Regions from separate parts of the Paenibacillus sp. PK1-4R genome, predicted to be linked through region 2. Evidence: riboswitches for the same ligand, from Rfam matches in the RefSeq annotation. Region 2 holds a riboswitch; the other holds the start of a gene.
The links. Region 2 has a riboswitch for FMN ahead of ribD (bifunctional diaminohydroxyphosphoribosylaminopyrimidine deaminase/5-amino-6-(5-phosphoribosylamino)uracil reductase RibD). Riboswitches for the same ligand answer to the same signal wherever they lie in the genome.
Positions count from the first base shown of each region.

Region 1: another riboswitch for FMN. It lies ahead of QNO02_RS17320 (DMT family transporter); the one in region 2 lies ahead of ribD (bifunctional diaminohydroxyphosphoribosylaminopyrimidine deaminase/5-amino-6-(5-phosphoribosylamino)uracil reductase RibD).

Region 1 covers NZ_CP126535.1:4,005,937-4,020,930, reverse strand. Annotated here, with positions in the region: gene xerS (tyrosine recombinase XerS) at 1-999, opposite strand, end outside; gene QNO02_RS17360 (GNAT family N-acetyltransferase) at 1,178-1,666, shown strand; gene QNO02_RS17355 (SDR family NAD(P)-dependent oxidoreductase) at 1,746-2,519, shown strand; gene QNO02_RS17350 (aldo/keto reductase) at 2,645-3,538, shown strand; gene QNO02_RS17345 (amino acid permease) at 4,168-5,514, shown strand; gene QNO02_RS17340 (YqcI/YcgG family protein) at 5,571-6,332, opposite strand; gene QNO02_RS17335 (LysE family translocator) at 6,415-7,041, opposite strand; gene QNO02_RS17330 (DUF1989 domain-containing protein) at 7,159-7,776, opposite strand; gene QNO02_RS17325 (amidase) at 7,925-9,421, opposite strand; gene QNO02_RS17320 (DMT family transporter) at 9,749-10,729, opposite strand; FMN riboswitch at 10,874-11,027, opposite strand; gene QNO02_RS17315 (DinB family protein) at 11,112-11,612, opposite strand; gene QNO02_RS17310 (CGNR zinc finger domain-containing protein) at 11,756-12,307, shown strand; gene QNO02_RS17305 (amidohydrolase family protein) at 12,428-13,798, shown strand; gene bcaP (branched-chain amino acid transporter BcaP) at 14,319-14,994, shown strand, end outside.
Region 2 covers NZ_CP126535.1:4,436,445-4,451,438, forward strand. Annotated here, with positions in the region: gene QNO02_RS19195 (D-alanyl-D-alanine carboxypeptidase family protein) at 1-632, opposite strand, end outside; gene ytfJ (GerW family sporulation protein) at 763-1,245, opposite strand; gene QNO02_RS19205 (DUF2953 domain-containing protein) at 1,393-2,124, opposite strand; gene scpB (SMC-Scp complex subunit ScpB) at 2,313-2,969, opposite strand; gene QNO02_RS19215 (segregation and condensation protein A) at 2,938-3,738, opposite strand; gene ribH (6,7-dimethyl-8-ribityllumazine synthase) at 3,843-4,310, opposite strand; gene QNO02_RS19225 (bifunctional 3,4-dihydroxy-2-butanone-4-phosphate synthase/GTP cyclohydrolase II) at 4,412-5,644, opposite strand; gene ribE (riboflavin synthase) at 5,677-6,345, opposite strand; gene ribD (bifunctional diaminohydroxyphosphoribosylaminopyrimidine deaminase/5-amino-6-(5-phosphoribosylamino)uracil reductase RibD) at 6,407-7,510, opposite strand; FMN riboswitch at 7,834-8,000, opposite strand; gene QNO02_RS19240 (hypothetical protein) at 8,169-9,482, opposite strand; gene QNO02_RS19245 (peptidylprolyl isomerase) at 9,590-10,021, opposite strand; gene lysA (diaminopimelate decarboxylase) at 10,271-11,602, opposite strand; gene QNO02_RS19255 (spore germination protein) at 11,707-13,374, opposite strand; gene QNO02_RS19260 (stage V sporulation protein AB) at 13,399-13,827, opposite strand; gene QNO02_RS19265 (stage V sporulation protein AA) at 13,808-14,464, opposite strand.

The DNA.
Region 1 (14,994 bases), 430 kb from region 2:
CGTTTTGTAAATATCATTTTGCAAATAATAGTCGGTTGCGAATGAATGGCGTAATTTGTGCACAGTCAAGTATGGTTTGCCAAAGCGCTTGGCGTATTTCATAATCATGGCCTGGATCGCTCTTTTGGTCATTCGACTTCCTTCTGAATCTCCGTTACGCAAAGCAATGAACAGACCTTTCTCACGCTTGGGCGTACGGTAACGTGATTGCCGCAGGTTCATATAAGTTGCGAGTTCGTCCTTGGCTTGCTCCCTGAAATAAACGGGTGTTTTGTACGTCTCATCATTGTTACCTTTGCGATAAACATACAGGAGTTTGTTGTTCAGATCGAGGTCATCGACGTTCAGATTCACAACCTCCGACACCCGTAAACCTGAATTGAGGATCAGGCTGGCAATGCAGGCGTCCCGTTCTTTGTTGAGCTCATGGGAATACAGTGCCTGTTTGTTCTTTTCCATATCAACAGCGTACCCTTCAAGGATATAGCCGATAAATTCCAGCAGTTCCTCTTCCTCCAGAATTTTACCTTTGAGTTTGGCAGCGGTGTCCTTGGGTTTATGGGTTCGTTTGATCTCGATTTTGGCCATAATGTTCCGCTTCAGCAAAGGATAAAAGTCTTCATCTTCCGCAATCTGGCTCAAATAATGGAAAAGGGAACGAAGGGAAGAGAGTTTGCGAGAGACGGTAATTCTGGAATTGGTTCCTTCCCGTTTGGTTGTGAGAAATAACCGATAGGCGGTAACCGAATCCATGCGAAGGACTTCCAGTTCATTCAAAGTTACTTCTTTATTAGAGCTTGCCTCGGACAGCCCTTCTGCTCGCAACCATCCGAAGAAAGCTTCGTAATCTCTCAGATATTCGAGCAGGGTAGAGGGGGACAGGTCAGGTAGCTTGTAGTCCATGAATTGCTGAACGAACCAAGGCATGGAAGGTAGTTTGTCATCCAGCTTGCGTCGATCAATCTCTTTTTGCACGTTGGTCAAGTTCGACACCTCCATGTGAAAAACATATAAGATTAATATTCAATTTAATAGTATTCTATGCTCTAGTGTACCATAATTTACATGCTCACAGCTTGTTCACCAAAGCAGGCAGTAAGTAGAGGATGCTTCCTTGCCCTTCGGCGCGTAAACCATTAAAGTAATTAGTATACGTAAAGCAGAGGAGGTGAACCGGATGAATATGAAAATAGAACTGGTTCCCCGGGAACGCAGTCAGGTGATTCGGCATTTAATGCAATTTTATCTATATGATTTTACCAAATATCTGAATATTGATGTGGACAGTAACGGCATTTTTCCGGAGTATCCGGGTCTGGAAGCATTCTGGACAGAAGAGGACCGTAAGTTTCCTTTTTTGATTACAAGTGATGGGGCACCTGCAGGGTTTGCTCTGGTGGAGAAGTTGGAGCCTGGAAGTAAGGATAACGACTACTATTTGACTGAGTTTTTTGTGATGCAAAAATATCGGCGCAGTGGAGTGGGCACTCGGGCAGCCTATGAGCTGTTCAAACGTTTTCCAGGAAGATGGAAAGTGACCCAGGTTCGTAACAATGTTATTGCGCAGGCGTTCTGGCGAAAAATTATAGGGGAGTATACTGGAGGCCGCTTTCGAGAGAAGTTCCATCCGGAACTGGGCAATCCAAGCCAATATTTTGTAACCTGATTCCAATCGGGACTTCACTTACATATAAAGCATTCTGTTTGAATGCAGAAATTAAAAAACTAATGAAGGGGTGAGTAACATGAACGTACCCACATTCCATCTTGATGGACAGACAGCACTGGTGACAGGTGCAGGGAGAGGGATCGGAAAAGCAATTGCGATTGGACTTGCCCAGTCAGGCAGTGACGTTGTACTTGTATCCCGAACGATGAAAGAAATTGAGGAGACAGCCACCTACATCTATGAACAGACAGGGCGTAAAGCGCTCGCTCTGACTGCGGATGTGACATCAAAAGGACAACTGGAAGAGACGTTTCAAGAGGCAATCTCGGAGATGGGTAGTCTGGACATTCTGGTGAATAACGCAGGTATGAACATACGGACTCCAGCACTTGAAGTAACGGACGAGCAGTGGGAGACCATCATGCAGACAAACTTAAAATCGGCTTTCTTCGCTTCGCAGTTGGCGGGTCAGCATATGAAAGAACGTGGGACTGGGAAGATCATCAACATCTCTTCGGTAGGTGGGCATACGGCTTTGCGGACAGGGGTTGTATATGGTGCGACCAAAGCTGCATTAATTCATATGACCAAAGTTCTCGCACTGGAATGGGGCAAGTATGGAATCCGTGTCAATTCAGTAGGGCCATGGTATTTCCGAACACCTTTGACTGAAAAGCTACTGGATGATCCCCAGTATTTGCAGGAAATTGTAAGCCGCACACCGCTTCAGCGAGTGGGAGAACTGGAAGAAGTGGTAGGGCCAGTTGTATTCCTGGCATCAGATGCAGCGGGGTACATAACGGGTCAGACGTTATTGGTTGACGGTGGAATGTCCATTTATGGCTTCTAAATAAATGAAGTTGGTTGTAGTTTAGAAAAGTGGGTGGCATAACCAACTCATGGGTAATAACATAGGGAAAGTTAATCATTTCTATTTATCTGTACCCAATTCACTGAACTTGGAGGAAGATAACCATGGAAACGCGCAAGTACGGTAATACTGGCATGAACGTAAGTACACTTGGATTTGGCGGAGCGGAAATAGGCAAAAATGTATCCAAAACGGATGTAGCGACATTGCTGAATAGTGCCCTCGATGCAGGATTAAACGTAATTGACACAGCTGAATGTTACGGGGACAGCGAGGAATTAATCGGTGAGGTGCTGTCACATCGGCGTGATGACTACTATTTGTTCACCAAATGTGGACATGCTGCCGGGATCGAAGGTCCAGATTGGGATGCCAAAGTACTGGAGCAAACGATTGACCGCAGTCTGAAAAGGCTGAAAACGGACTATGTGGATGTTATCCATTTGCATAGCTGCTCTGAAGAAGTACTCCGCCAAGGAGCAGTAATCGAAGTGCTACAGCGTGCCAAGGAAGCAGGAAAGACCAGATTTATCGGATACAGTGGGGATACAACAGATGCGCTATATGCGATTCAGACCGGAGTATTTGACAGCCTGGAGACTTCATTAAATATCGCAGATCAGGAAGCAATTGAACTTACGTTGCCTGAGGCAAGAAAGAGAAACATGGGTGTAATCGCGAAAAGACCAATTGCCAATGCGGCCTGGACGTATGAAACACTTTCGGAAGAGGCTTATCCATTTATATACTGGAAGCGCTTAAGTGAACTAAACTATGGTTTTCTGGGTGAAGATGCCCAGGCAGCGGTGGAAACAGCACTGCGATTTACGCTAAGTACCGAAGGTGTAGACACAGCTATTGTAGGAACAGCTAAGCCAAATCGCTGGCAGCAAAATGCTGATCTTGTGGCTAAAGGCGCATTACCACAGGAAATTTATGATGAGATTAGAGCACGATGGAAAGAAATCGCCGGAACAGACTGGACTGGCCGGACTTAAAAAATGAAGAATATTAGCGAAGCCGCCATTATGGCGGCTTTTTTTATGACCAACATAAAATATTTTCAATATATGAAAAATTCATAATAGCATTCGGAACAGAGGCTGCGAAAAACTTTAGGGGATAATGTCTATACGTCAGCCTAGCGCGAAAACTGGTAAAAAAGGATAAAAAGGAAAAATCCCAGGAAGTAGCCCTTCTTATAAACAACTAAATTTATAAAAAACGACGAAGCTATTAAGAAAATACGAAAAAGAGGCAGTCTACGTTCAAATTAAAAGAAATAACGACTTATTCTATAATATTTCATCATATGAAAAATTCACAATAAAAAAATCATTTTCTCACCTTAGTTACCATCTCTCATATAGCCACATTGACGCACCTCCAAGTTTAAAAGGAAAACCATTTTAAGCGATTGAAGTCAACCACTTTTTTTGCGGATTTAAATAAAATTTAAAATATATCTTTATGAATAATGCCTAAAAGCATACAGCTTAATTTCATTATCAGAATGTTTTTAACATATTAATTATTATGTAAACTAATAATAATTCTTTTGGCAATACAGACATAAAACCTCCATGACCTGTAAATCGTAAGGGGATAAGGTAGAAGGAGGAGCTTCATGAAAAGTCAGCAACACCGTAAAAACGACGACGAAAAACTAAGTTGGGTCAGCCTATCCTTGTTTGGCGCGGGTTGCACACTGGGAACGGGATTTTTTCTAGGGACCAGTCTGGCGATTCATTGGGCCGGGATATCCGTACTTATATTGTTGGTGCTGGCGGCGGCAGGTACTTACTTTGTATTTGGTGCACTGGCACAGATGACCGCAGAAGATCCAAAGGAAGGTGCTTTTCGAACGTATGCAGGCGAAGCATTCGGACCTTGGGCTGGTTTTGGTAGTGGATGGATGTACTGGTTCTCTGAAATGCTCATCATGGGCAGCTCATTAACGGCACTTGGGCTGTTCTCTCAATTCTGGTTTCCCAAGTTTCCGCTTTGGGCATTTGTTGCGATCTATGCCGCTATAGGTTTGTTCATTGCTGCATTGGGAGCGAAGGGATTAACCAAAACGGAGAATATTCTTGCTGTAATCAAACTTGCTGCAACGGTTGCATTTATAGCTATAGCAGGAGCGGCATGTCTGGGTTGGTTACCTGTAAAAGTAACACCAGAGCAATTGAAGAATGAATGGTTCCCGCATGGAGGTAAAGGGGTATGGACCGGTTTCATCTATGCATTCTTTGCTTTTGCCGGGATCGAGGTTATGGGCTTAATGGCAGCTAACCTGAAAGAACCAAAAGATGCAGTGAAATCAGGTCGAGTAATGTTATTATCGGTGAGTACACTCTATGTGATTTCAATTGCGTTGATCCTGTTGCTTGTGCCTTCAGCTCAGTTAACTCCAGATGAAAGTCCGCTTGTCAAAGCCATGTCAACCATTGGATTAACCGTTGTGGTCCACATTCTCAACGGAATTCTGATTATAGCCGGATTTTCGACGATGGTGGCTTCGTTATATGCCATTACGTCCATGTTGGTGAAACTCGCAGAAGATGGAGATGCACCAAAGCTGTTCACAAAGACCTGGGGTAAAAAGGACATGCCAATTCAGGCATTGTGTTGCACAGCGGCTGGATTAGTCCTGTCTACGTTGATGGCATTATGGATGCCCAAGAGTTTGTTTGAATATGTGACGACAGCAGGTAGTCTGGTATTAATGTATACATGGCTGCTCATCTGCATCACGTACATTAAGAAAATGAAGCCCGTGAAGTGGAATCGCATAAAAGTATGGATTGCCATAGTATTCATTGTGGCTGCTGTTGCTGGGACAGCGATGGAAAAAGCCAGCAGAACAGGTCTGCTGGCAAGTGTGGGACTTGTGGTGTTCCTTGGGATTATCACATATGTTGTTCATAAGGTACGTGGCTCGAAACCACCGCAGTCAGCACCATCCAAGCCATAAGCAAGTTTCAGCAACTTTCGTGGAAGTTGCACAACGAATTAATGAGTGCTTTAAGATTATTTCGTCAACTTGCCTAGGGCTTGCTTCATCCGCATGAATGGACATTTGGAAGGTGTCTGCTCATCATCAGGCAGGAAATACTGTTTCCATTCCAGATTATCCTGCTGACCATACCACATCAGCGAAGGATGAGCAGGTACAGCATCATACGCAGCGAGACGTTTGCGAATTAAGGTTTTCATTTTACGGCCAAGAGGGGTGTTGTCATTAATGGATTCGAATACCCAACGTGGTTGAAAGGCAAACATGAGATAAGGAAAATGCCGGCTGGCTCGGAGTTCATGTGCAGGAGTTGCACAGAAACAAAAGTAAGGCTCTCCGCCAAAGCAAAACTCCCATGATGAATCATGAGGATCGGTTGAAATATGTTCCGGCCACGGCTCGGTATCGTGTGAACTTACCCGATTAAGCATTTGCCAGAATAACGTCTGATATTGCTCTACCGTTGTATGATCTTTCAGATCACTTGGCGTCTCACAGATCACAACCATGGAAGCGTAATGGCCAGTGTCTCTGGAGACAGGACCATATTGTCTAAGCAGATCGGCCATATCTTCGGCAGCATGTTCAGATCGGGGGTCACACGTAAAGCCGTACCTCAAATGTCCTGACAGAAATCCCATTCGTCCAGGTACACATGGATACGTATTATCTTCATCGGCGATCATTTTACCAAATTGCGAATAAGCGTCCTGCTGCCAAGATGGAAGACGCTCAAACAAGGTGTTTATTTCGTCGGCACTATACAGCTCCGCCATTGATTCCCAACTCCATTCCACATGATACCGTTACAGTATTAATGTGGGGGAAGTTGGGTGACTGTCCAGTCTGATTTTATTGTCAGAAAAAAATGGAACGTACAGCTTCGTACCCAAAATACAAACCAAATCCGATCAGGCAGATTCCCGAAATGATGGAGATCCAGCGCAATACATTTTCACTGCTATGTTTGTGGAATCGACTGGCCATTCCAGCCATAATGACATCCCACACCAGGATACCAATGAATATGCCTGAGCTGTAGAGCAGCAAATGAGCCATGTCCGTGTGCTTCACAGTTGTCGCGAGAATAGAGCCATAGATCCCAAGCCAAAATAAAATGTTCAGTGGATTGGACAGGGCCATTAAAAAACCGGAAATAAACGATTTTCGAACAGTCGCTTCCGCAGTAGATGTACCTTGAATCCCCTGTTTCAGCTTCGAGAGCGTTTCCACTCCCGTGTAAATCAGAATAAAACTGCCAAATGACCAGAGAAAAGAGCGCATGAACGGCGTGTCCAGAAAATGGGCAACTCCAAAATAAATCAGCAGCATATACACTAAGTCTGCAAACATAGCTCCGAGTCCTAGAATCCAGGCATGCATGAATCCATGTCGAGCTCCACGGTCCAGTTGAGCTGCATTAATCGGACCGATTGGAGCTGACAATGATATTCCCAGAATAATATAACTGAACAGTACAGACATAAACACGTTCACTCCTTAACGGGTTCGACGAATTGTACCAGTAGTCACATAAAATGGGTACAAGTCATCGTATTCCCGCAAGGAGTGAATTAGAACAAACTGTGAGGATATAACACTTTAAACGGCAGGCGACTCCACATCGAGTTGAACAGGTGTACAATGATAGCCATTGCAAGAACTTTCCTCGCACGGACAAGCTGATAAACCGATGATCAGATCCATCAAAGCTTCCATTTCAACATAATCGCCTGCACATGATTCGGGAGCGATAACATCAATTTTGCCTTCACCATCTACTACGGAATTCATAAACAGATTGAAAGGATAATGTTGATCAGGGGGAGAGATACCGAAAGGTTCAAGAGCAGTATTCAGATTATTATAACAACTGGGATGGTCCTTTTTATCATATAAGACCTCATACATTTCCGGACGACAGGCCGAATTGAAAAAATCATGAATGCCTACAGTTTCACTGACAATGGAAATGAGAGGTTTATAACGGTTGGAATACAGGCATTGCCCCGGTTTAATTCTGTAATTGCGCAGGACATCGAGGGTTACCCCGGGATCAAGCCGATTATTAATATTCTGTGCATCATAAGCGACAAAGTCAACCACTTGCTGCCCCTCCAGATCAGTTATACGGATCAGTGAGCCTTTTTTCACTTTAAGAGCGTAGCCTGTCTTAGCAGGAATGTGAATAGATTGCTTATGAGATTCCGTTGAATTCATCACTGTCTCCTCCGAGGTCTTTTTACTTCAGTATGCGGAGATGACATTGCTTTCATGCACTATAGCAAGTAATGTAGGCATGCGAATATGAAGAATAAGAATAGGGTGCATGAAAGATTACTCATGAGAAACGTGTGAAATATTGCGTTTATGCTGGGAACAGCGGATTACCTTTCATCCCAATCCAGAGGTCTGATTGTTCAAGCTGTCCAGCCAGATGTAACAACCAATCTTCGCGTCCCTTGGTTGCCATCACTTGAACGCCCATTGGCAAACCTTCAGGTGTCACATGCAGAGGTACACTTATCGCAGGCTGGCCTGTCAGATTTGCAAGCTGGGTGAACGGTGTATACGTAAGACTTGGCTCAAACATTTCATAGATGAGTTGCTGCTGCTGGGTCTTGTCCAATTCACTGATTCGCATCAGATTACGGATCTGTTCGTCATGAGGTGTCAGTTCCCCAATCTTAGGCGCAGGAAAAGCATTAACAGGTGTGACGTAGAAGTCATAACGCTCGAACAAAGTGGACATCTGGGCTGCAGCTACATCCCATTCAGCTAAGCTATGTACAAATTCCGCAGCGGACACCTTTTTGCCTGCTTCAGCCAGAACCCAGGATTCAATCTCCATATCATCGGAGGTCAGAGCCCGGCCCATGGATCGTTCCATGGAAGAGATCATCGCGGCCATCTCACCACTGTTCATCATGTAATAGTTCTCCATCAACCGAACTCCATTGACTGGACTCAGTTTTTCTTCAACATGATGACCTTGATCTTCCAACCAGCGAACGAGCTTGTATACAGACTCTTTGGCTTCTGCGCTGACAGGTGTACCCACGGGCGAATCCGTTGTGTATGCAATTTTCAGTTTGCGTTGATGTGGATAGCTCATATCTGCCAAGTAACTGCCTGGAAAGAGTGGAGCATGGAACGCAGCTTCGGGCTGAATGACTTGTAACGTATCAAGCAATGCAGCACTGTCCCGAACCGAGCGAGAGAGGGCAAAATCAATCGATGCGCCTTGCCATTGACGACCAACTCCCGGTCCTACAGGTGTGCGCCCGCGTGTTGGCTTCAATCCAAACAATCCGCTAAAGGAAGCCGGGATACGAATCGAACCACCTCCGTCACTGGCTCCAGCGAGAGGAACAATACCCGAAGCTACAGCCGCGGCAGCTCCACCGCTTGAACCACCTGGGGAGTGATTGATATTCCATGGATTGCGAGTTGGACCATGGAGGCGGGGCTCTGTGATATTTTTCAAGCCAAATTCAGGCGTATTGGTATGTCCTATGAAGATAAAGCCTGCATCACGGAGTCGAGTGACAAAATTGGAATTGCGTAATGCACGATGCTCGCTGAACAAACGTGAGCCTGAAGTCAGAAATTCACCTTCCAAGGATTGCGAAATATCTTTCAGGAGCAGGGGCACACCGGCAAAAGGTTGTTCTCCAGGGCGAACCAAGCCAGCCTCCTCCCGTGCCCGATTTTCATATGTACGAATTACCGCATTAAGTTGCGGATTCACTTCTTCAAGGCGTGCAAACGCCGCTTCCAGCATTTCAACCGGGGATACTTCCCGGGATCGGATCAGTTCAGCCAAACCTACGGCGTCGTAGGAGGTATATGAGAATGAAGACATCATGATCGTTCCTCTCTGAATATAATTCATCTGTTTATTCCATATGTCATCGTACCACCGGATTGGATAAAAGACAAAACATAGAAGAGACTTAGCGCGATGATTTTGATATTCGGTATGAAAGGAGAGAATAGAGGAGCATTTGCATTTGTGATATAGAAATAAAGCACAGGGGAATAGCTCATAGTGCTAATTGAGAAAATGATCGAGTAATATCGAGTAAATTGAGTAATGGAAATAAAAAACCACTGCTCATCTAATTTGATGTGCAATGGTTTTATTTTATATTTGACTATTTGTTTATATGTGAACCTCAGATATATCTACTTAATCTGTACGCAGCTTCGGTGCAGCATCGGCCGCAGTTGATGATCTTTCCTGCTGTCTGGAAATGGCGAAGAGGGCCACCCAGATCAGGATAAAACCAAGCAGCTGCTCCCATGTAATCAGTGTACGGAAAGCAATCCAGTTCACCAACACACCCGCCATCGGGAAGCTAAGTTCCGCGAGTGTTGCAACAGATGCTTTGGTTGACGACAGACCTTTGTAATACAACAAAAGACTTAGCAAACCTGGTAACAATGCCTGACCGAGAATATTGAGGATGACAGCAGTCTGTTCACCCGTTCCGGACGGAAATGTCCATGCCGCACCTTCGTTCCACGTCATAAAAATCAGGAGCGGGAGAGCAACGACAAAGCGAAGGGAGGTGACCGTTTCATAACGCGCCTGTCCCAGCATCAATCGGCCCATAACGGTTGAACCTCCCCATAAGGCAGCAGCCCCAAGGGATAACAAGCTTCCAGCATGAATCCAGTTGTCCCAGTTACCTAATGGCAATGTGAAGCCAAATGTAAGCAGGTAGGTTCCTGCTAATGCAATGAAGAACAATCCACCGAAGCGACGAGGCAACGTTTCTTTCAGTAACAGTTTAGCCAGAACGATAGCGAAGAGTGGTTGCATTTTTTGCAATAAAAGCACCGTATTCGGATCGTTATGTGTTAGTGCCATGGTGAACAATACCGTTGCGAGTGCTGATCCTCCCCATGAAATAAAAATCACGGCAATCCAGTGGCGAGCGCGTAGGTTTTTCAGATCAGCCCGAAATTTCCACAGCACGGGTATGGCAATAAGACTGACGATGATGTGTTCCACCAGTACAATCTGCGTGGATGTCATCGTGTTTAGCAAAATAATGCGGAAGAGTGGGTCGACACCCCATAAGGCGGCGCCGAGAACTACAAGCCAGAATCCAGTATTACTTCGTTCCTTGCGGTAAACAGGTGATGCTGCTGATGTCTTTTCCATATTCAGGACTCCTTCGTCAGAACACGGAATCTTCAGTTGGCAAAATCGACAAAAGCCCCCGTTTTGGTATATACCAAATAAACGGGGGCTCATCCAAAGACATGCGTCAGGAAAGAGGCCTTCCCGAGAACGGCATGTCAATGTGTTGATCTTCTCTCATCCGGACTGTACCGTCGGCCTTGGATTCACACCAAGTCAGTCGCTAGATGTCCTTCGTTAAGAACTAATAGCGAGTCGCGGGCTGGTTCCGAAGAACATCACCGCCGGTTGGGAATTGCACCCTACCCCGAAGATCCTATTCAATTATATAGTGTGTTGAACAAGCTGTAACATTAATAAGTTCATCTTATTCCTGTAAGCGCTAGCAGTTCAAGCATTTTTTTTAGAAAACGATTTTCCAGCTTCCTTGCTGTCTGCGAAGGAGCACGATCTGACCTGCGTGATACGCATCATGGAGTACCCAGCGAGCTAGTTCGTGTGCCCATTTCTCTTCGGAGTCCATATATGCGGCATCAAGATCTGACTCTTGTAGTGCAGCCAATTGATCTCGCAACTGCTGGGCTAATCGAGTTGTACCCTGTAGCAGTGTATTCCATCCAGCTGCGTCCGTTGCATCTCCGGAATTCCCAAATGTGTATTCATTGGAGTCTACAGCAGGAAGGGTAGGCTCCTTACCTTGCATGCGACATAATAAGCGATGGTTGTAATAATACATATGGTTAACCAACTGCCAGATGCTTAATCCCCCTGAGGGTGGAATCCAGGCTGCTTGTTCTGCTGTAAGACCCTCCAAGGATTTCGACAAAGGTACAATCCAATTACATTGATCCCAAGTATCATCCTTTTGAATAAGTAACACATCTAGTGCTGTTGTTTTTGTCATTGCCTTTTCCTCCTTGCGTATAATTGTGATTTGTGATGTAACTAGCTAAAACTGATTAATGAGGTTACACTTAATATAACACATCAAAGATGAGTTGTAACCTTCTTTGTTTAATTAGATGGTTACATCAAACGGAGGTATATATGGACAGGTTATGGACCGATTTTGTAAACAGCGATTATCATGACTGGCGTGGGGGAGATCGATCGGAGGACAGACTCGGGAAGGCGAGCTGGCAGCAAGACTTTCTGGAACGATGGCAACTTAATGCTTCTGTCCCTGCATCTCCAGAAGATGAGTTGTCGATGAGAAACTTCAGGAATGAATTGTTGGCTCTTGGAGCCCGCTTGTCTTCTGGAGCATCATTAACGGATATAGAAAAACAATGGTTGAATGGCGTTATGGAAGCAGGGCATGTGAGAAGAACATTGACTACAATTGATCAGGAACTGAAACTCCAACTGGTAGCTATAGAAACGGGTTGGCATCAGGTTATGGCTGAGGTAGCTGCTGACTTTGTTTTGACTTTGGTAGAGGGAGAAGGAGGCAGGATTCGGATCTGTGATAATTCGGATTGTCGCTGGATGTTCTATGATGATACCCGAAGCAGAACACAGAAGTACTGTGATGATAAGATGTGTGGAAATCTGATGAAGGTCAGAAGATTTCGGGCGAAACGCAAATCCCAAAATTGATAAATACTAACAATAACTATATAATGTATATATACTAGCGAAAAAATAGTCAGAAGCAGTACGGATTCGTAAGCAGGATATGATCGTCTTTCAAAGCAAATCAGATGGGAGATGTGTCTTGTGCGGACAAGTTATCTGTTGAAAAATGGCTGTGTGTTGTCGATGGATGCTCGAATTGGACAGTATAAGAGGGCGGACGTTCTGATTCAGGATTCACTGATCATGGCGATCCAGCCCGACCTGGATATTCCGGATGCAGAGATCATTGATGCTTCATCCATGATTATTATTCCTGGGCTGGTGGACACGCATCGGCATGTGTGGGAATCACTGGTCAAAACAGCGGGGACCAACTGGTCCTTGCCAGTTTATTTGCAAAATCTCTATTATGGTGCGATGGGAAGCAAGCTCCGTCCACAAGATAGTTATATTGCCAACCTGCTCGGTTCCTTGGAAGCGCTTAACGCAGGAGTGACGACAGTAATGGATTGGAGCATGCCGTATTCCCCTGACCATACGGATGAACTGATTCGTGGACTTCAGGATGCTGGCATTCGGGCGGTATTTGCTCATGGAGTCCCTGGTGAGACGGACTACTGGAATCGGGATAGTCAACTCACGTATTCGAATAATGATGTGAGAAGAGTCAAAGAACGTTATTTTTCATCACGGGATCAATTACTTACTTATGGGCTTGCCATTCGTGGCCCAGAATTCAGTCATTGGGATACAACCGTGAAAGAGATCGAACTAGCACAAGAACTGGATGCAATCTGTTCCATGCATGCCGGATTTGGCAGTTGGGGATCTGTGGATCGCTCGATTAACCACTTGTACGAAGCGGGACTGTTAAGTCCACGGGTGAATATCGTTCATGGTAACACCATGGGTATGGATGAATACAAAATGCTGGCAGATAGTGGCGCTTCCTTGTCGGTCACACCTGAGATTGAAATGATGATGGGTCATGGATATCCAGCCACCGGCTATTTTCTTGAACATGGGGGAACCCCTACACTTGGTGTAGATGTAGTGACGTCCACAGGCGGAGATATGTTCTCGCAGATGAAGTTTGCACTTCAGGCTGAACGATCCAGAGCTAATGAACAACTTCTGCAGCAGGGTGAGATGCCTGGTGAGTTGAACTTGCAGTCCAGCCAAGTGCTGAGATTTGCTACTTCAGCTGGTGCCCAAGCATTGGGATTGGAGCAGAAGGTGGGTACGTTGACCCCAGGGAAGGAAGCGGATCTGATCATGATTCGTACCACCGATCTGAATATGTTCCCCGTTCATGATCCAATCGGCGCTGTTGTGCAATTTGCCAATCCATCCAATGTGGATACGGTCTTTGTGGCAGGTAGACTCGTGAAGCGAGAGGGTAAGCTGTTGAATGTTGATCTGGACGCAATTCGGGATACGGTGATGCAGAGCAAAGATTATTTGTTATCCCAATACCGGATGTCGGACGCGGAGAGAATCGCTTTTTCATAATTTACTTTTTCATAAAAACCTGAAATGAAGTCAGTTCGTATTTTTATATACACCTCTACCTATAGTAAGAAATAAAGAGCCGCATAATGATATGTGGCTCTTTTACATGCCTTCATATCGTCGAATTAGACAGGATAAGGGAGGAAGATACAGCGGAAAAAGACGAAAAGAGCTCTCTTTCTCTTAACTTCAGATAACAAGGGATATAAGATATTTTTTACGTAAAAATAGGCTCATAAAAACTGCGCATAATATAAATTATACGCAGTTTTGTTTTAAATCGATTTTCATATTTGTCCACGTGCAACAGTTCATGATAATTTTCGCGAAAAAAGAACAAAATAAGTGATCCTTAAAAATAAATTTAACCAAGCAACGCGATAACGTGTAGAATTCGATAGGTTTTTATAGGTGATCGATAAGATAGAACAAATGACTTTTTCATAGAACAGATGGGAAGCCATCCAATCGCTGCTACATCCATAGCACAATCAAGATTCATGACGAGAGGAACATGACTATGCGTGAGAACGAACATCAATCTTCATTATTTCGTAAAAAACCAATTGCCTCGGAGGGCGATAACAGCAGTGCATTGAAACGGGCGCTTGGTCCGTTGGACTTAACCACACTTGGGGTGGGTGCCATTATTGGTACCGGGATTTTTGTGCTGACCGGTGTAGCTGCCGCAACGTATGCTGGCCCTGGCCTTGTACTGTCATTTTTGCTGGCAGGTATCATATGTGCCTTCGCTGCATTGTGTTACTCTGAGTTTGCCTCAAGCATACCGGCATCGGGTAGTGCGTACACGTATAGTTATACTGCTTTTGGCGAAGTGATTGCCTGGATTCTGGGATGGGATTTGATATTGGAGTATGGATTCGCGAGTGCAGCGGTAGCCAGCGGATGGTCTGGATATTTCCAGACGTTATTGTCCGGATTTGGATTGGAGTTACCACATGCGCTGACGAGTGCGTTCAGCCCGGAAAAAGGAACCTATTTTGATATCACGGCTGCGGTCATTACGTTAATCATCACCTTCCTGTTAACCCGAGGGGTGAAAGAGGCGGCTCGTGCTAACGGTATCATGGTAGCGATTAAAATTATCGTGGTGCTGATCTTTATTGGTGTAGGTGTCTTCTATGTAGAGCCAACTAACTGGCAACCATTCTTGCCTTTTGGTATCTCAGGCGTAA
Region 2 (14,994 bases):
TTGTGCCAGGAATATTCCCAGCTTTCATTGGGATTCGGTGCAGATTTGTCTTCCGTGGCTACGATGCGTTTGAACACCGGATTGTGCAACGCATATGCCGTTAATCTGGCCAAGTCATTGGCTGTGGAATAATGCCCTTCTGCATCCAGTCCATGGGGGTTCATAAAGTGAGAATGCGTCAGGCCGATTTGCTCCGCCTTTTTGTTCATTAACAGGACAAAGCCTTCTTCCGATCCACCGACATGTTCCGCTATTGCAGAGGCCGCGTCATTGCCTGAACGGAGCATTAGTCCGTACAACATGTTCTCAAGTGTCATCTCTTCACCTAACTTCAGATAGAGAGACGATCCTTCTTTGGCAAACGCCGTGGGAGACACTTTCACTTTCTCATCCAGCTTGCTGTGTTCGATCGCTACGATCGCCGTCATGATTTTGGTCAAACTGGCAATTCGCAGTTCCTTATCCCCATCTTTGCTGTATAAGATCCGGCCTGATGTGACATCAATGAGAGCGGCACTTTGCGCATGTGTAGACGGACCTTGAATTGTTGCTTGGGCTTGAGTAACCCCTAATGAAGACAGCAAAAAGACAGGGATAAGCATGCATGCAAGAACTTTCGTTATTTTTCGCATCAATTCATTCCTCCGGGTCACTTGGAATCTTGTACTATCTTATGTTCGGACAACTTGGAGTATGTCCCATAGGGCAAAAACAGCAAAAATCCCTCACGCTTGGATGCGGGAGGGATCATGACGAAATGATTCAGCTATACGTTGATGGATCTGGTGTAACCGGTACACCTGTAGTATTCGTTGGTGTTGTATTCCGTTGGAACATGCCTTGAATTCGGTCCAGAACATAAGGGGTGGAGTCAATGAGTTTCTCAAACAGATGTGTGGAGTTATCAAGTGGTACAATGTGTACCCCCTGTTTACCTACCACCAGGAACGCAATAGGACGTATGGATACACCGCCGCCACTACCGCCACCAAACGGAGAAGCAACTTTAGCTGAACTCGCATGTTCTGCAGAGGTACCCGTAGCACCACTTTTGCCACTACTTTCTCCATTAACGTGAAAATCACTACCACCGGCAGCAAATCCGAATCCCACCTTACTGATTGGCAGAATCACGGTACCATCTGGTGTCTCAACTGCATCGCCAACAATTGTATTGACATCCACCATGGCCTTGATATTTTCCATTGCGGTTTCCATTAAGCCTTGAATTGGATGATCTGACATTTAAATTCCCTCCAGTTTCAATGTAAGCTAGGTTTGATCTAACCATATCATCCCCAAACTTGAAGGGACTTATGTAATAAGCATTTTAAATACACTCACCAAACCCCAACCTTACATTCCCAAAAACAGACCGACTATGATGGGTTTTTATACTGTTGTCCCACTAAGCTTATTCTTTTGTTTCTCCTTATGCCTGCGGTGCTGTTCCTGAAGAAGTTTGAACCACATCCGCCATCCGCCTTCGACTTGAAGCACACGGGTGAGTAGTGTAACTCCAGCGATCAGAACAGCTGTAATCCGAATTTTCGCTCTGAAATCGAGCTCCGTTCTAAATTCCATTTCATCGGACCATACCGGCATAACCTGAAGCACGGGTGTTTCATCAAAGCGGATCTGATAGGTGAGAAAACCAATAATAATGGACTTGATGCTCCACACCCAGCCCGTCAGCACCGCTGTATATGCTGCATCACCAACGCCGATGTGGGTAGCCCAGGACAGTTGGGTCATATGTACGCGCGTGAGTGTTTGCTTAAGCCACAGCTTGAGCGCGTCCGTTGCCCTAAGCATAATTTTCACATCTTTAGTCCACTTCTTGACTTTGCGTTTGTTGACCCGCTCACTTCCCTGGGCCTCGCCTCTCGAATGATTCATGGATTGTTCGGTCTTGACCAGAAAACCTTCCTTCATATTGCGGAAAACAATACTCGGGATCTCATAGTTAATCCGCACAATTCCATAGAGAAAACGAACATTAATATTGGCGTAATCATCACTTTTATGTTTACTGAATGTAAAATGTACATGAACATTTGAGATGAGGACTGCGGCAATCAGCAATGCGAACAACAAACCGATTCCTCCAAGCCAAATCCACACAGGCCTTACCTCCAAGCCCTCAATTCTTTTCTCGTCTAGTATGACACTCTGAATAGGAAAAAATTCACGTCTGACCTAAAAATCCCATTAGATATTTGTTTGGAAACTGTTCTATTCACCATTTTTCTAAAACAATGCACAAAAAAACCGACTCCACTGATGGGTGTCGGTTAGTATGAGCTTGCAAATTAGAGTGAAGAATCCGTATTATCGTCTTCGTTGTCAAATTGACTCGCATCATCCGTCGGATCAACACTTTCCGGTTCCAGTTGTTGCAAATCCAATTTGTTGAATAACAGTTGTGTCTCTTCCTCCAGGTTTTCCGAATCTTCGAACAAGCCTGGTTCCGGAAGGTCTTTAATTGAAGCCAGTCCGAAATAATCCAGAAATGACTTGGTCGTTCCGTACAGAATTGGTCGTCCGATCGCCTCGGCTCGTCCCACTTCAATAATCAAATCCTTATTCACAAGCGTATGAATGGCCCGCTCCGATTTTACACCGCGGATTTCCTCAATCTCTACCCGTGTAATCGGCTGACGATACGCCACAATGGCCAGCGTCTCCAGAGCCGCCTGGGATAAGGACGTGCGTGCGGGAGAGTATGCCAGTTTCTCGAAATATACAGCGTGGTCAGGCAAGGTTCCCAACTGAACTACACCAGCGATCTTGAGAATCTGTACACCTCGTCCCTGCTGTGAGAATTCATGAATCATCTCCTCAATCGCGTCCGTTACAAGTTCCACTCGCTGGTCGACGATCTCGGCGATTTGTTTGATACTCAGACCTTCTTCTCCGGACAAAAACAGCAGGCCTTCAATAATCGATTTCAATTTCGGAAAATCCATGATTCTTTGTTTCCCCTCTCCACTCCATAACGATATCCTCAAACATCCGTTCCTGATAACAGACAATCTGCTTCATCTTCATCAGTTCCAGCACCGCCAGAAAAGTGACAACAATCTCATGGCGATAGATATGCTCGTCCATCAACTTGGAGAATAACAGTCTGCCTCCCGGCCCCATACTTTCCAAAGCGCCGATGACATCCCGTATCCGGTCCTTAACCGAAATCTCATCCCGTTTGATTCGGGTTACAGTTGTGCGCTTCTCAGCCTTACGTAGCGCCTTCTGAAAGGCTGCAATCAGGTCAGAGGTGTGTAAACCCTCAACCGGGTTCGATTGGGCTTCTACGGGCATATAGGGGCGCAGATCCTCGGGCTCTTTGGAAAATATAAGGCTACGTTCCCACTCCCGTTCATGAAGATGACGCGCAATTCCCTTGTACTTGCGATATTCTATCAGACGTGCAATCAGCTCTGCACGTGGATCATAATCTTCTTCTTCCATAAAATCATAATCCTCGAAGTCCTCAATGACCGGTGGTTTGGGCAATAAAAGTTTGCTCTTGATCGACAGCAATGTTGCTGCCATGACCAGAAATTCACTCGTAATATCCAGTTCCAGTTCCTGCATCGAATGCAGATACGCCATGTATTGATCGGTAATATCGCTGATGGGAATATCCTGGATATGAATTTCAGCCTTATCAATCAGATGAAGCAGCAGATCCAAAGGCCCTTCAAAAGTCTCCAGTTTGTATGTAACTACCGTCACTAGACGAATCCTCCCGCCAGAAAAATACAAAACCCTGCTAAGCCGTCCGAATCCGGTTTCCCGTGTTCGTCTGCGCAAAGCAGGGCACTACTATTAAATAAGCACTATTTTAGCTGTTTCGTCAAGTTTGCCATCTCAATTGCCGCCGTAGCTGCATCCCAACCTTTGTTACCCGCTTTGGTTCCGGCACGTTCAATCGCTTGTTCAATATTTTCTGTCGTAACCAATCCAAAGATTGTAGGCACGCCAGTTTTCAGGTTAATTGCTGCTACCCCTTTAGCCATCTCGTTGCACACATAATCGTAATGCGTAGTGGATCCACGAATGACAGTTCCCAAGGTAATCACCGCATCATACTTTCCGCTCTCCGCCATTTTCTGCGCAATCAGAGGGATTTCGAACGCACCTGGAACCCAGGCTACATCCACTTCATCATCCTGCACGCCGTGACGTTTGAATGCATCAAGCGCTGCGCTAAGCAATTTACTGGTGATAAATTCGTTGAAACGTCCAACAACAACTCCATATCTGGATCCTTCTGATACTAAATGTCCTTCAAAAAATTGTGGCATTCAAGTCATCTCCCTAACGGTATAATGTAATGTAAGTAACGGAAATCCTAATTAATCTCTTCCATAAATTACATGGTGAACGTTATTCATATAAAATATATTTACTGTTCGTTTTGTTCGATATCATCAAACTTGAGCATATGCCCCAGCTTTGCTTGCTTTGTATGAAGATAAACCGTATTGTCCTCGTTCTCTTCCATCTGGATCGCAACACGCTCTACAACTTCAAGTCCATATCCTTCAAGGCCTTTAATTTTACGAGGATTGTTAGTAAGCAGTCTGATCTGACGAACCCCAAGGTCTTTCAGAATTTGAGCGCCAATCCCGTAATCACGCAAGTCGGCAGCAAATCCCAGCTTCAGGTTTGCATCCACCGTATCCAGACCTTCCTCTTGCAGCTTATAGGCTTTGAGTTTGTTGATTAGCCCAATGCCCCGGCCTTCCTGTCTCATATAGAGCAGTACGCCGTTGCCTTCCTCGTTAATCTGTTTGAGTGCCGCATCAAACTGAGGACCACAGTCACAACGATGGGAATGGAATACATCACCAGTCAAACATTCAGAGTGCACACGTACAAGTACGGGTTTGGAACCATCTATTTCACCTTTGACCAAAGCCACATGCTCCTTGTTGTCCACAGCGTTTGTATAAGCCACCGCTTGAAACTCGCCAAAGTCCGTTGGCATACGTACAGCCACTTCACGTTGGACCAGCTGCTCTTTTTCGTTACGGTAACGAATCATGTCCTGAATACTGATCAGCTTCAGATCATGTTTGCGGGCAATCTCCTGCAGATCCGGAAGTCTGGCCATTGTGCCATCTTCCTTAATCACTTCACAGATCACGCCTGCGGGATATGAACCACACATAATGGCCAAATCTACCGCCGCTTCTGTATGCCCAGCACGACGAAGTACACCGCCATCTTTTGCAATCAGCGGGAACATGTGACCAGGCTTACGGAAGTCCCCAGCTTTCGCTTCAGGATCGATCAGACCTTTCACGGTAATAGAGCGTTCATGTGCCGAGATACCTGTTGTCGTATCTTTGTGGTCCACAGAGACGGTGAAGGCTGTTCCATGGAAATCCGTATTTTGTTGAACCATCGGTTTCAGGTTAAGTTCGTCCGCACGTTGTTGTGTAATCGGAACACAGACCAGACCTCTACCTTCAGTAATCATGAAATTAATGACTTCAGGTGTCGCCTTTTCGGCCAAAGCGATAAAATCGCCTTCATTCTCCCGATCTTCATCATCCACAACAATGACGGGTTTACCACGCATGAGATCATATATGGCTTCTTCTATTGTGTCCAGAATGGATTGTTCTGACATGGGTCCACCTCCAGTTAATTTCTGTTCTCTATTTATACAAATCCGTGATTGGCGAGAAAATCTTCACTGATACTGTGCGGCTTGCCAGCACCCGTCTCCCGATGTCCTCTCCCATACTGGAGCAGATGATCCACATATTTGCCCAAAATATCGCATTCGATATTAATGGTATCCCCTGTCTTTTTCACATTTAGTACAGTTTCACCAATGGTATGCGGGATTATGGAAACCGTGAATGCGGTATCCGACGTATGGACAACGGTCAAGCTAATGCCATCCAGTGTAACCGATCCTTTGGGAATCAGATATTTGAACAACTGGTGATCATCAGGTTTGATCTCAAACACAATTGCATTCTGATCACGTGTTATACTGCCAATCACTCCGGTACCATCGACATGGCCCTGAACGATATGTCCGCCAAAACGACCGCCGGATTGCATGGCCCGCTCCAGATTAACTTTACTGCCAGATTGCAGCTGACTGAGATTGGTATGGCGATAGGTTTCAGGCATTACATCGGCGGTAAAACCTCCACCTTCGAGCGTTGTCGCAGTTAAGCACACGCCGTTCACTGCTACACTATCACCAATTTTCAGATCGTCCATGATGGCGGAAGCTCCGATATTCAGGACCATCGCTTCGCCTTTCCGACCAATACGCCGGATCTGACCGACTTCTTCCACCAAACCGGTAAACATGCTGCCGCCTCCCTTCTTTAATTTATAAAGAGTCTAACTTGTTTCTTTAAAATTCATTTATTTATTCAGGCCACACCGGAATACCGCCAATGCTGATATTATCTCCAACTTTTTCGATCTCCAACTGATTCAATTGAATCGCCTGATTCATACGTTCCACACCTTCGAAGCGGAAGCTTCCAGGTGTATCATAACCGCCTACAATCTTCGGTGCGATAAACATGAGCAGTCGATCGACCAACCGTGCCTCCAGCATGGCTCCATTCAGAGTGCCCCCACCTTCAAGCAAAATCGAACCAATCTCACGCTCACCCAACTTGCTAAGTCCGCTTAACAGATCCACACGTGGTCCAGGACCACAGCGTATAATCTCAACACCATAAGCTTCCAAACGTTCAGCAGCTTCAGGACTGGCTTCGTCTGTGGTCAGAACCCATGTTGGAGCAAGACCATCCTTAACCATTTTGGCACCTACGGGAAGACGCAACTTGGAATCCACCACAATGCGCACCGGACTAATGCCTTCCACTTGTAAACGGGTTGTAAGTTCCGGATTATCGGCAATCACTGTGTCGACGCCAACCATAATTCCCTGGTGACGATGACGAAGGGCATGCACAATCTCACGAGCGGGCTCGTTGGAGATCCACTTGCTGTCTCCGCTGCGAGTAGCAATTTTGCCATCCAAAGTAGTAGCCGTTTTCAGTGTCACAAAAGGTAGACCCGTTGTTATAAATTTAATGAATTTTTCATTCATGCGTCTTCCACGCTCACGCAGTACGCCAACTTCAACTTCAATGCCTTGTTGACGAAGCATGCTGATGCCTCTGCCGGATACTTGCGGATTTGGATCTTCACAACATACGACAACACGTTTTACCTTTTCATGAATCAGGCGTTCACTACAAGGTGGCGTCTTGCCATAATGACTACAGGGCTCAAGTGTAACGTATACCGTACTTCCTTCTGCATCGCTGCCTGCCATGTTAAGAGCATGCACCTCCGCATGACCGGTTCCACGTTTCAGATGGCTCCCCAGACCTACAATACGACCTTCTTTCACAACTACACATCCAACGACCGGATTAATCCCCGTCTGTCCTTGTGCTCGTTCCGCCATATCCAATGCCAGTGCCATATAAAATTCATCATTGATCATTTCCAAATCCGTTCACCCCGCGGTTTAAAGTCTTTTTTATTAAAAAATCCCCGTCGAACAATCAGTTCGATGGGGATGATGAGAGACAAATGTCACCAGCAGGAGTGAAATGGATACAGCACGCCAACACTTTGCCCAAAACTTCATTTCGGGCAAGTGAAAATAGACACATACCTTAATGAACATCAATTACAGGTAAAGAGCTTTTATCGTGTGGCATATGTATGGAACTGTCCGGCGTAACCGGATCTTCCCTGCACAGTGCAAGACATGACAAATCGTGACTGTACAGCAATACTCCTGCTGAATGCAAACCTGTTAGGTCTGCACCTCTCCTTCTCCCATCCAGACTATACTGTCGGTTCTGGAATTACACCAGATCAGCCATCTGCCACTGGCAGACAGGTCACGGACTTTGCATCAAGTGCTGGACATGTGTCCTTACACTTCCTGCATCACCGCCGGTAGGGAATTGCACCCTGCCCTGAAGGATTGCTTTCGTTATTACTTGGATGTTAGCACTTTAATGCCAAAAAATCAATTGTTTTTTGTTCCTTTTTGTCACATACTAACTTTTAATAAGCTAAGAAACAACAAAAAACCGCTTCCTCTCAAGGAGGTACGGTTTTTGTTTGGAGGCACATTTCACATCCATCGCAGCATTCTACATATCAGGAAAACACCAGCTCGCCATATGCTTTAATTCTTTGGCATTATGGAATGGAGTGCGATCAGGTTCTTGCAGGGGCGAAGTTGGCAGCGGGAACTCTCTTGCCACCCTTCTGACCCAACTTGTGGAATCAATCGCAATAGCCGAGCATTTCCAGCGTCCATTCGCTCTCGGTCGAAACGTTCCATGCAAATCTGCTTTTCCCGGCATCTCTGGAAAGACACCATCCAAATATTCAACGATGACACGCTTGTCTCTGACTTCATGACAGTATACTGTCACCCATACACCTTCCCGGACCCGAACAGCATACACATCTCCAGACTGTACCTCCCCGGTACCTGCATCAGGAGATGCCTTTGGTACTTTTCCGCGAACACTTCTCTTCTTCTCCAATGCTCCTAAGATCGTGTCCTTTACAGCTGGACTCTCATCAGGCTTATCCGCAAGAGATATATTATTCAGATCAAAATCATGAAATATCTTGTTCAGGTTGTTCTCATTGATTCCTACAGATGAGTCCCACCACGCCAGAGGCGCCTGTACCTCAACCCGAACATTGGGGCGTGCGTCACGTTGCATGTAAGTGGTGAATTCCGTGATCATTCCAGGATGTTCCGGCGTATCCAATATGCCAATCAAAGCTAACGTCTCAAGCAAATCACGGTAGGCATATTCCTTCTGTGTAGGCAAAAGACGTTCCTTCTTGAGCGCTACTGCTGCCTTGCTGTAGCGTGTTTTGGGAGGTAATTCGCGCAGCACCGTTAACACCGCACGGAATGTCCAACGGTCGTAATCATTGGGTATTGGAAGCTCCTGCGCTGCCGCCAACTCTCGAAGTGCCAGCACATATCCAAAAGGATCACCGTCCAACGGGGTTCCATTGGTCATGCGCCAATACCATTGCAGCGTCGTGTCGGTTGCTTGATCTACACTTAATCCGCAAATCTTACAAGTGTTTGAAGATGGATATGGCGTATGTCCATGACTTGGCATACTGCTCGCAATAAGCTTGCCCGTAAGCAACGAGCGCCAGATCATGGGTGCTGACCACAAAGAGGATACAAAAGCCTGCGCTGCATCATTCAGCGTCCATTGATTCGCAACTTTTTTCAGCTCAGTAATCGTTTCATCATGTTGGGAACGTACAAATCGATTCGGTTCATGCCCCGCTGCCTCAAGCGCTTCTCGATCCTTTACGGATAGACTATCCGGAACGACATGGCGCGATGCCTGCAGTTCTTCATCCCACAACGTGCGCTCACTATAAATTTGTTTTAACAAGCTTAGCTGAGTAACCGTATCCAAGGTTTTATTCATCCTTTCTAATCATCGATTTCAAGTATGTAAAAAAACAAAAAAAGTGCTTCTATAAAAGAAGCACTTCATGTTTGGATCCAGTTAAGGTGAAGGTATTAAGCTTCTACAACTTCAACAGTTTCCATTTTGTCTTTACCTTCTAAAGCGTCCACGAACTCCATACCTTTAGTTACTTTACCAAATACAGTATGTTGTCCATCCAGATGTGGTTGCGGTTGGTAGCAGATGTAGAACTGGCTTCCACCTGTGTTACGGCCAGCATGTGCCATAGCAAGTGTTCCGCGCTCATGTTTGTTCGGGTTAATTTCACAATTGATTGTGTAACCTGGGCCACCTGCACCGCTACCGTTAGGGCATCCGCCTTGAGCTACAAAGCCCGGGATAACGCGGTGGAATGTAAGACCATTGTAGAAACCGGAGTTAGCCAGTTTCTCAAAGTTTGCTACTGTGTTTGGAGCTTCTTGATCGAACAGATCGATCAGAACTTCTCCGCCGTTTGCCAATTTAATTTTCGCTTGTTTCGCCATATGTAAATGACTCCTTTCGTATTGACCATCGTTAATGGTGCCAGAACGCATGACCCTGGGTCAAGCATTACAGCACTTTTCTTAGTGTACACCGAAAATGACTGGATCGCAAAAAAAACGGAAACTTTTTTTCATAATTTAGTCCGAATATACAAAAAGCAGACGAAAAAGGAAGTTCCCTTTTCATCTGCTTCAAATTTAAAATCCCTATATCCTGAATAATGCAGAAACGCATTATTTTTTGACGAATTAGCGAGTTACTGGCTGTTTGCCAATGCGCGCTGGTACCAGGTCATTCTGGATGATATCTTGATACGTCTCACGGCGTACTACGACATCTCCTTGACCGTCTTTGACAAACACAACAGCCGGACGACGAATACGGTTGTAGTTGCTCGCCATGGAGTAGTTATATGCACCTGTACAAGCTACAGCGAGCAGATCGCCGCTCTCCACTTTTGGCAGGTCCAGATCCCAGATCAACATATCGCCACTCTCGCAGCATTTACCCGCAACAGATACCGTTTCCTGAGCAGCCTCATTCGCACGGTTGGCAAGCACAGCTTCGTACTTGGATTCATACAAAGCAGGACGTGGGTTATCGGTCATACCACCATCAACGGCAACGTATTTACGCACGCCTGGGATGTCTTTGCTTGTTCCAACAGTATACAGCGTTGTTCCCGCTTCACCCACGATACTGCGGCCTGGCTCAACCCAGATCTCAGGTACGGCATAGCCGATTTGAGCAAAATGATTTTTAACTGCGTCTGTAATAGCCTTCACGTATTGCGCAACTTCAAGCGGTGTATCTCCATCGATATAACGGATTCCGAATCCACCACCAAGGTTAACCACTTTGAAAGCAACATTAAGACGCTCATATACACTTGCTGCAAATTCAGCAACACGTTGAACAGCCATCTGGAAGCCTTCAACTTCGAAGATCTGGGAACCGATGTGGGAATGCACACCGAGCAATACCAGGTTAGACTGCTTGGAAGCCAAGTCAATCGCTTCAAATGCCGTACCATTACCGATATCGAATCCAAATTTGGAATCCGTTTGACCTGTAGAAATATATTCATGCGTATGTGCCTCAACACCAGGCGTCACACGAAGCAAAATGTTTACTTTACGATTTTTGTCCGCTGCTACAGCCTGCAACAGATGTAGTTCATTGAAGTTATCAACAACAAAGCATCCGATCTCCGCATCAAGAGCCATTTCGATCTCTTCCAGCGTTTTGTTGTTACCGTGGAAGTGAATGCGCTCAGCCGGGAATCCTGCTTGCAGTGCAGTAAACAGTTCACCGTCAGATACAACATCCAGGGAAAGTCCTTCTTCAGCTGCAAGGGCACACATCGCCATTACACAGAATGCTTTACTTGCGTAAGCAACCTGGAAGCCCAATCCGGAAGCACGGAATGCTTCCATATACTCTCTGCAACGCTCGCGAACCAATTGCTCGTCCACAACGTACAGGGGAGTTCCAAATTGTTCTTTCAAATCTGTTGCATCAACTCCGCCAATCTCCAGATGCCCTTGCGCGTTTATTTTACTTGTACCATGTAAATACATAATCTGCATTCCTCACTTTTTTATATACTGGAACAGTTGCTATTCCAATGATTTTACACCAGTATATCAAATTAGGCAGCGAGATGAATGGATTTTTCGGAAGATCATTTGTGTTTTTTACTTTTTCGCAGTTCACCGTCTGGATCATCAGACATTTTGGTGTTGTCACGGGTTTTGTTGAATGATGGACGTTTTTTATTTTCCAGCAACGGAAGCCGGAATAAAAAGTTGCCCAGGGCCTTTGCATTAAACGGTATAAAAGGCCAGAGATACGAAGAATTGTACGACCGGTGAATGGTGAGCGCCAATATGAGCAATGTACTGCCCACCACCAATCCCGGAACCTTGAATATCGCAACAGCGATTAACAGAACCAACCTGACCAGCCTGTTGGCAAGTCCAAGCTCGTAACTCGGCGTGGCAAACATGCCGATGGCTGCGATCGCCATATAAAGTACAACCTCATTTACAAAATATCCTGTTTTGACGGCGATATCCCCGACTAGAATTGCCGCGATCAAACCCATGGCCGATGCCAGAGGTGTAGGCGTATGAACCGCTGCCATCCGTAATAAATCGACGCCCAGTTCGATCAGTAGAAACTGTAGAATTAACGGAAGCTTTACATTTTCCTGTGGACCAATGAAGTCGAGTCCCATCGGTTTAATCGAAGGGTCAATAACCATGAGAAGCCATAGCGGTAGCAAAAACAACGATATGAGAATCCCTGCAAAACGCACCCATCGTAAATACGTCCCCATCAAGGCTGTCTGTCTATTCTCCTCCGCATGCTCACACAGGTCGAAGAAGGTCGTAGGCAGAATCATCACACTGGGGGAAGTGTCTACGAAAATGACAACACGTCCTTCCAGCAAATGGGAAGCTGTAACATCCGGTCGTTCGGAATACCGGACGAGTGGAAACGGATTCCAACCCTTGTTGATAATCGCTTCTTCCAGCTGTTTATCGGCGGAGGGAATACCATCAATATCAACTCGCTGAATTTTTTCACGAACGGAATCCACCTGCACTTTATCCACAATATCGTCAATGTACACCACGCAGACATCGGTTTGTGTTCTCCGCCCCACCTGCATGATCTCAAATTTCAGTCCTGGGTCGCGAATTCTACGGCGGACCAAGGTTACATTGGTCAGGAGTGTTTCGGTAAAGCCGTCTCTGGAACCCCGGACTACCCTTTCCAATGAAGGTTCTTCGGGTGAACGTACCGGATAACTCCGGGTATCCATAATTAAGACCGAGCGGTCCCCTTCAACGAACATTGCACTCATACCGGTAAGAACCTTGTTGATGACCGCACTCATCTTCTCGACTTTTTCCACCTGAATATGGGGAATGTAACATTCAAAATAAGATTTGAGTGCATGTCCGGACACGTCATCCGGCGTGAGATAGGTGAGTCTTTTCAACACTTCAAGCAAAATCTCATCCTTGGCGAAGCCGGTGATCATCAGCAATCCAACGTGCTTGCCACCCAGGACCATTTCTCTCATATTCACGTCAAACGATTCTCCGAGCCCCAGTACCTGTTGCAGTGTATATCTATTCTCACTCATGCGTGGGGAGATATCATCGTTTTCCTGCCAATATTGCACGGATTCCTCAATGCTGTCGGACATCTCATTTTGTTTTTTCTTACTGTACGCTTTCTCCTCTTCTTCCTTCTGAATCTCATAAGCAGACTTGTGTAACATCTCTTCCGTTATACCTTCACTATTTTCCTGGCCTGTGTGCTCTGTTTGTTCATCCATCTTCCATCCTCCTATGGCCACGAGTTACCGCTGATATATGAAAAAATCAAACAGGGAACCTGTCATTTTGCCCAAAATCATGGCGAGCAGTAATCCAAACAAATAAGGTTTCATGCCCAATCGTTTGGCTAGTACGGGCAGTACATTAAGCACCTCAGTGAGCGCTGCGGCCAGCAGACCGATGAACACCCCACAGAACAAACCAACAATTGGACTGAGCAGCAGCACCCCATGCATTTTCCAGTGCCAGAAATCCGCCACCGTCCCGAGCAGTGAACCACCGATCAGCGCCCCTTCGTACCAGTGAGTCTTGTCATACGATTGCGTAAGTTGGGCCAACCTGGGAATCATATCGAGCACCAGAATGAGCGCAATTACGCCGCTCCCTACGGCAATTCCCCCTGCAATACCCAATACAATGCTGATTGCTCCATTAAGAACGCTCATCCGCATTCATCTCCCTGCGTTCCTGCTCGTGCATCCGTTCGCTTTCTTCAATCATCACATATTTATCTACATTTTGCTGGTATAGGAACATCTCCACTTCCAGCGGGGTAGGTTCCTCATTCCACTTTTTCTTGAACAAATGATTAAAAAATACTGCCATTCCAAATCCAATGCCAATGGAATACGCCACTTGGAACAGATAGGGATGTTCGTCCCGATGCCCAGTGAGCATCTCCACAATTCGAATCTGTACTTCCTGCATGTTCACATCGGCATGAAAATTCATGATCGTTAAGGCTGATCCAAAGAACAGCAGTAGCCAAACCAGAATGAACAGGGACTTGGAAGGTTGACCATTTCCCGCGATAACTTCAACCAACGTATGACCTGATCCCATCAGTTCCACACTTACCTCCGGCAAGACGTGCCGAATTCGGGGAATAATCTGCAATATATCAATGAGGATCAGATTGCCATCCTCCGGTCCAGGGCGCAGCAGTTCAAGCTCCAGTAGCCTGCCCTCCTGGTCTTCAGAAGAGGTCAGTACATGTGCAATGTCTCCAAGCTTGACTGCTCTGCCCCTCTGGATGCGAATACGGCTGCGCAGACGAATATAGACCATTGGAGTGGGTGTCTGGGACATCCATAGCACTCCTTTACTGCGTAATTTAGGTTAGTATTTGAAGAATGTGCAAATTTATTACAAACGGGTTGGAAAAAAGTTGGAAGGGTGAGTTGACGCTGCGGGATGGATCGGTCATTGGTCGCTGTTGCTCGGGGGAGGATACACGCAGACACTCCGACGGCAGACCAACCTTCTGATCGCTGTTGTCTCCAAATTCTTTTGATTGATTTCTAAGGGTTAGAAATTTGGAGACAAATGCGAACGCTTCGCTTCTTCAGTTCTAATCTGCCGCCTGCGTTGCTTATGTATCCTTAGATGAACCCTCACGCTCCGCTCCTTTTGACCGATTCCATCCCTCCGCTACCCATCGTCCTCCCGTTTCCAAACGTTTGAAATAAATATGCTGGGGAGTAGGCAGGAAGGGAATTAAAAGATGAGGGTTATTTTGCTTAAAAATTCAATGACTTGTGAAGGTAGCTTCTGGATATTAATTTTAGAAATTTGGGGATTTGAGGCGTAACTAAGTGTGAAGTATTATTTTTACATAT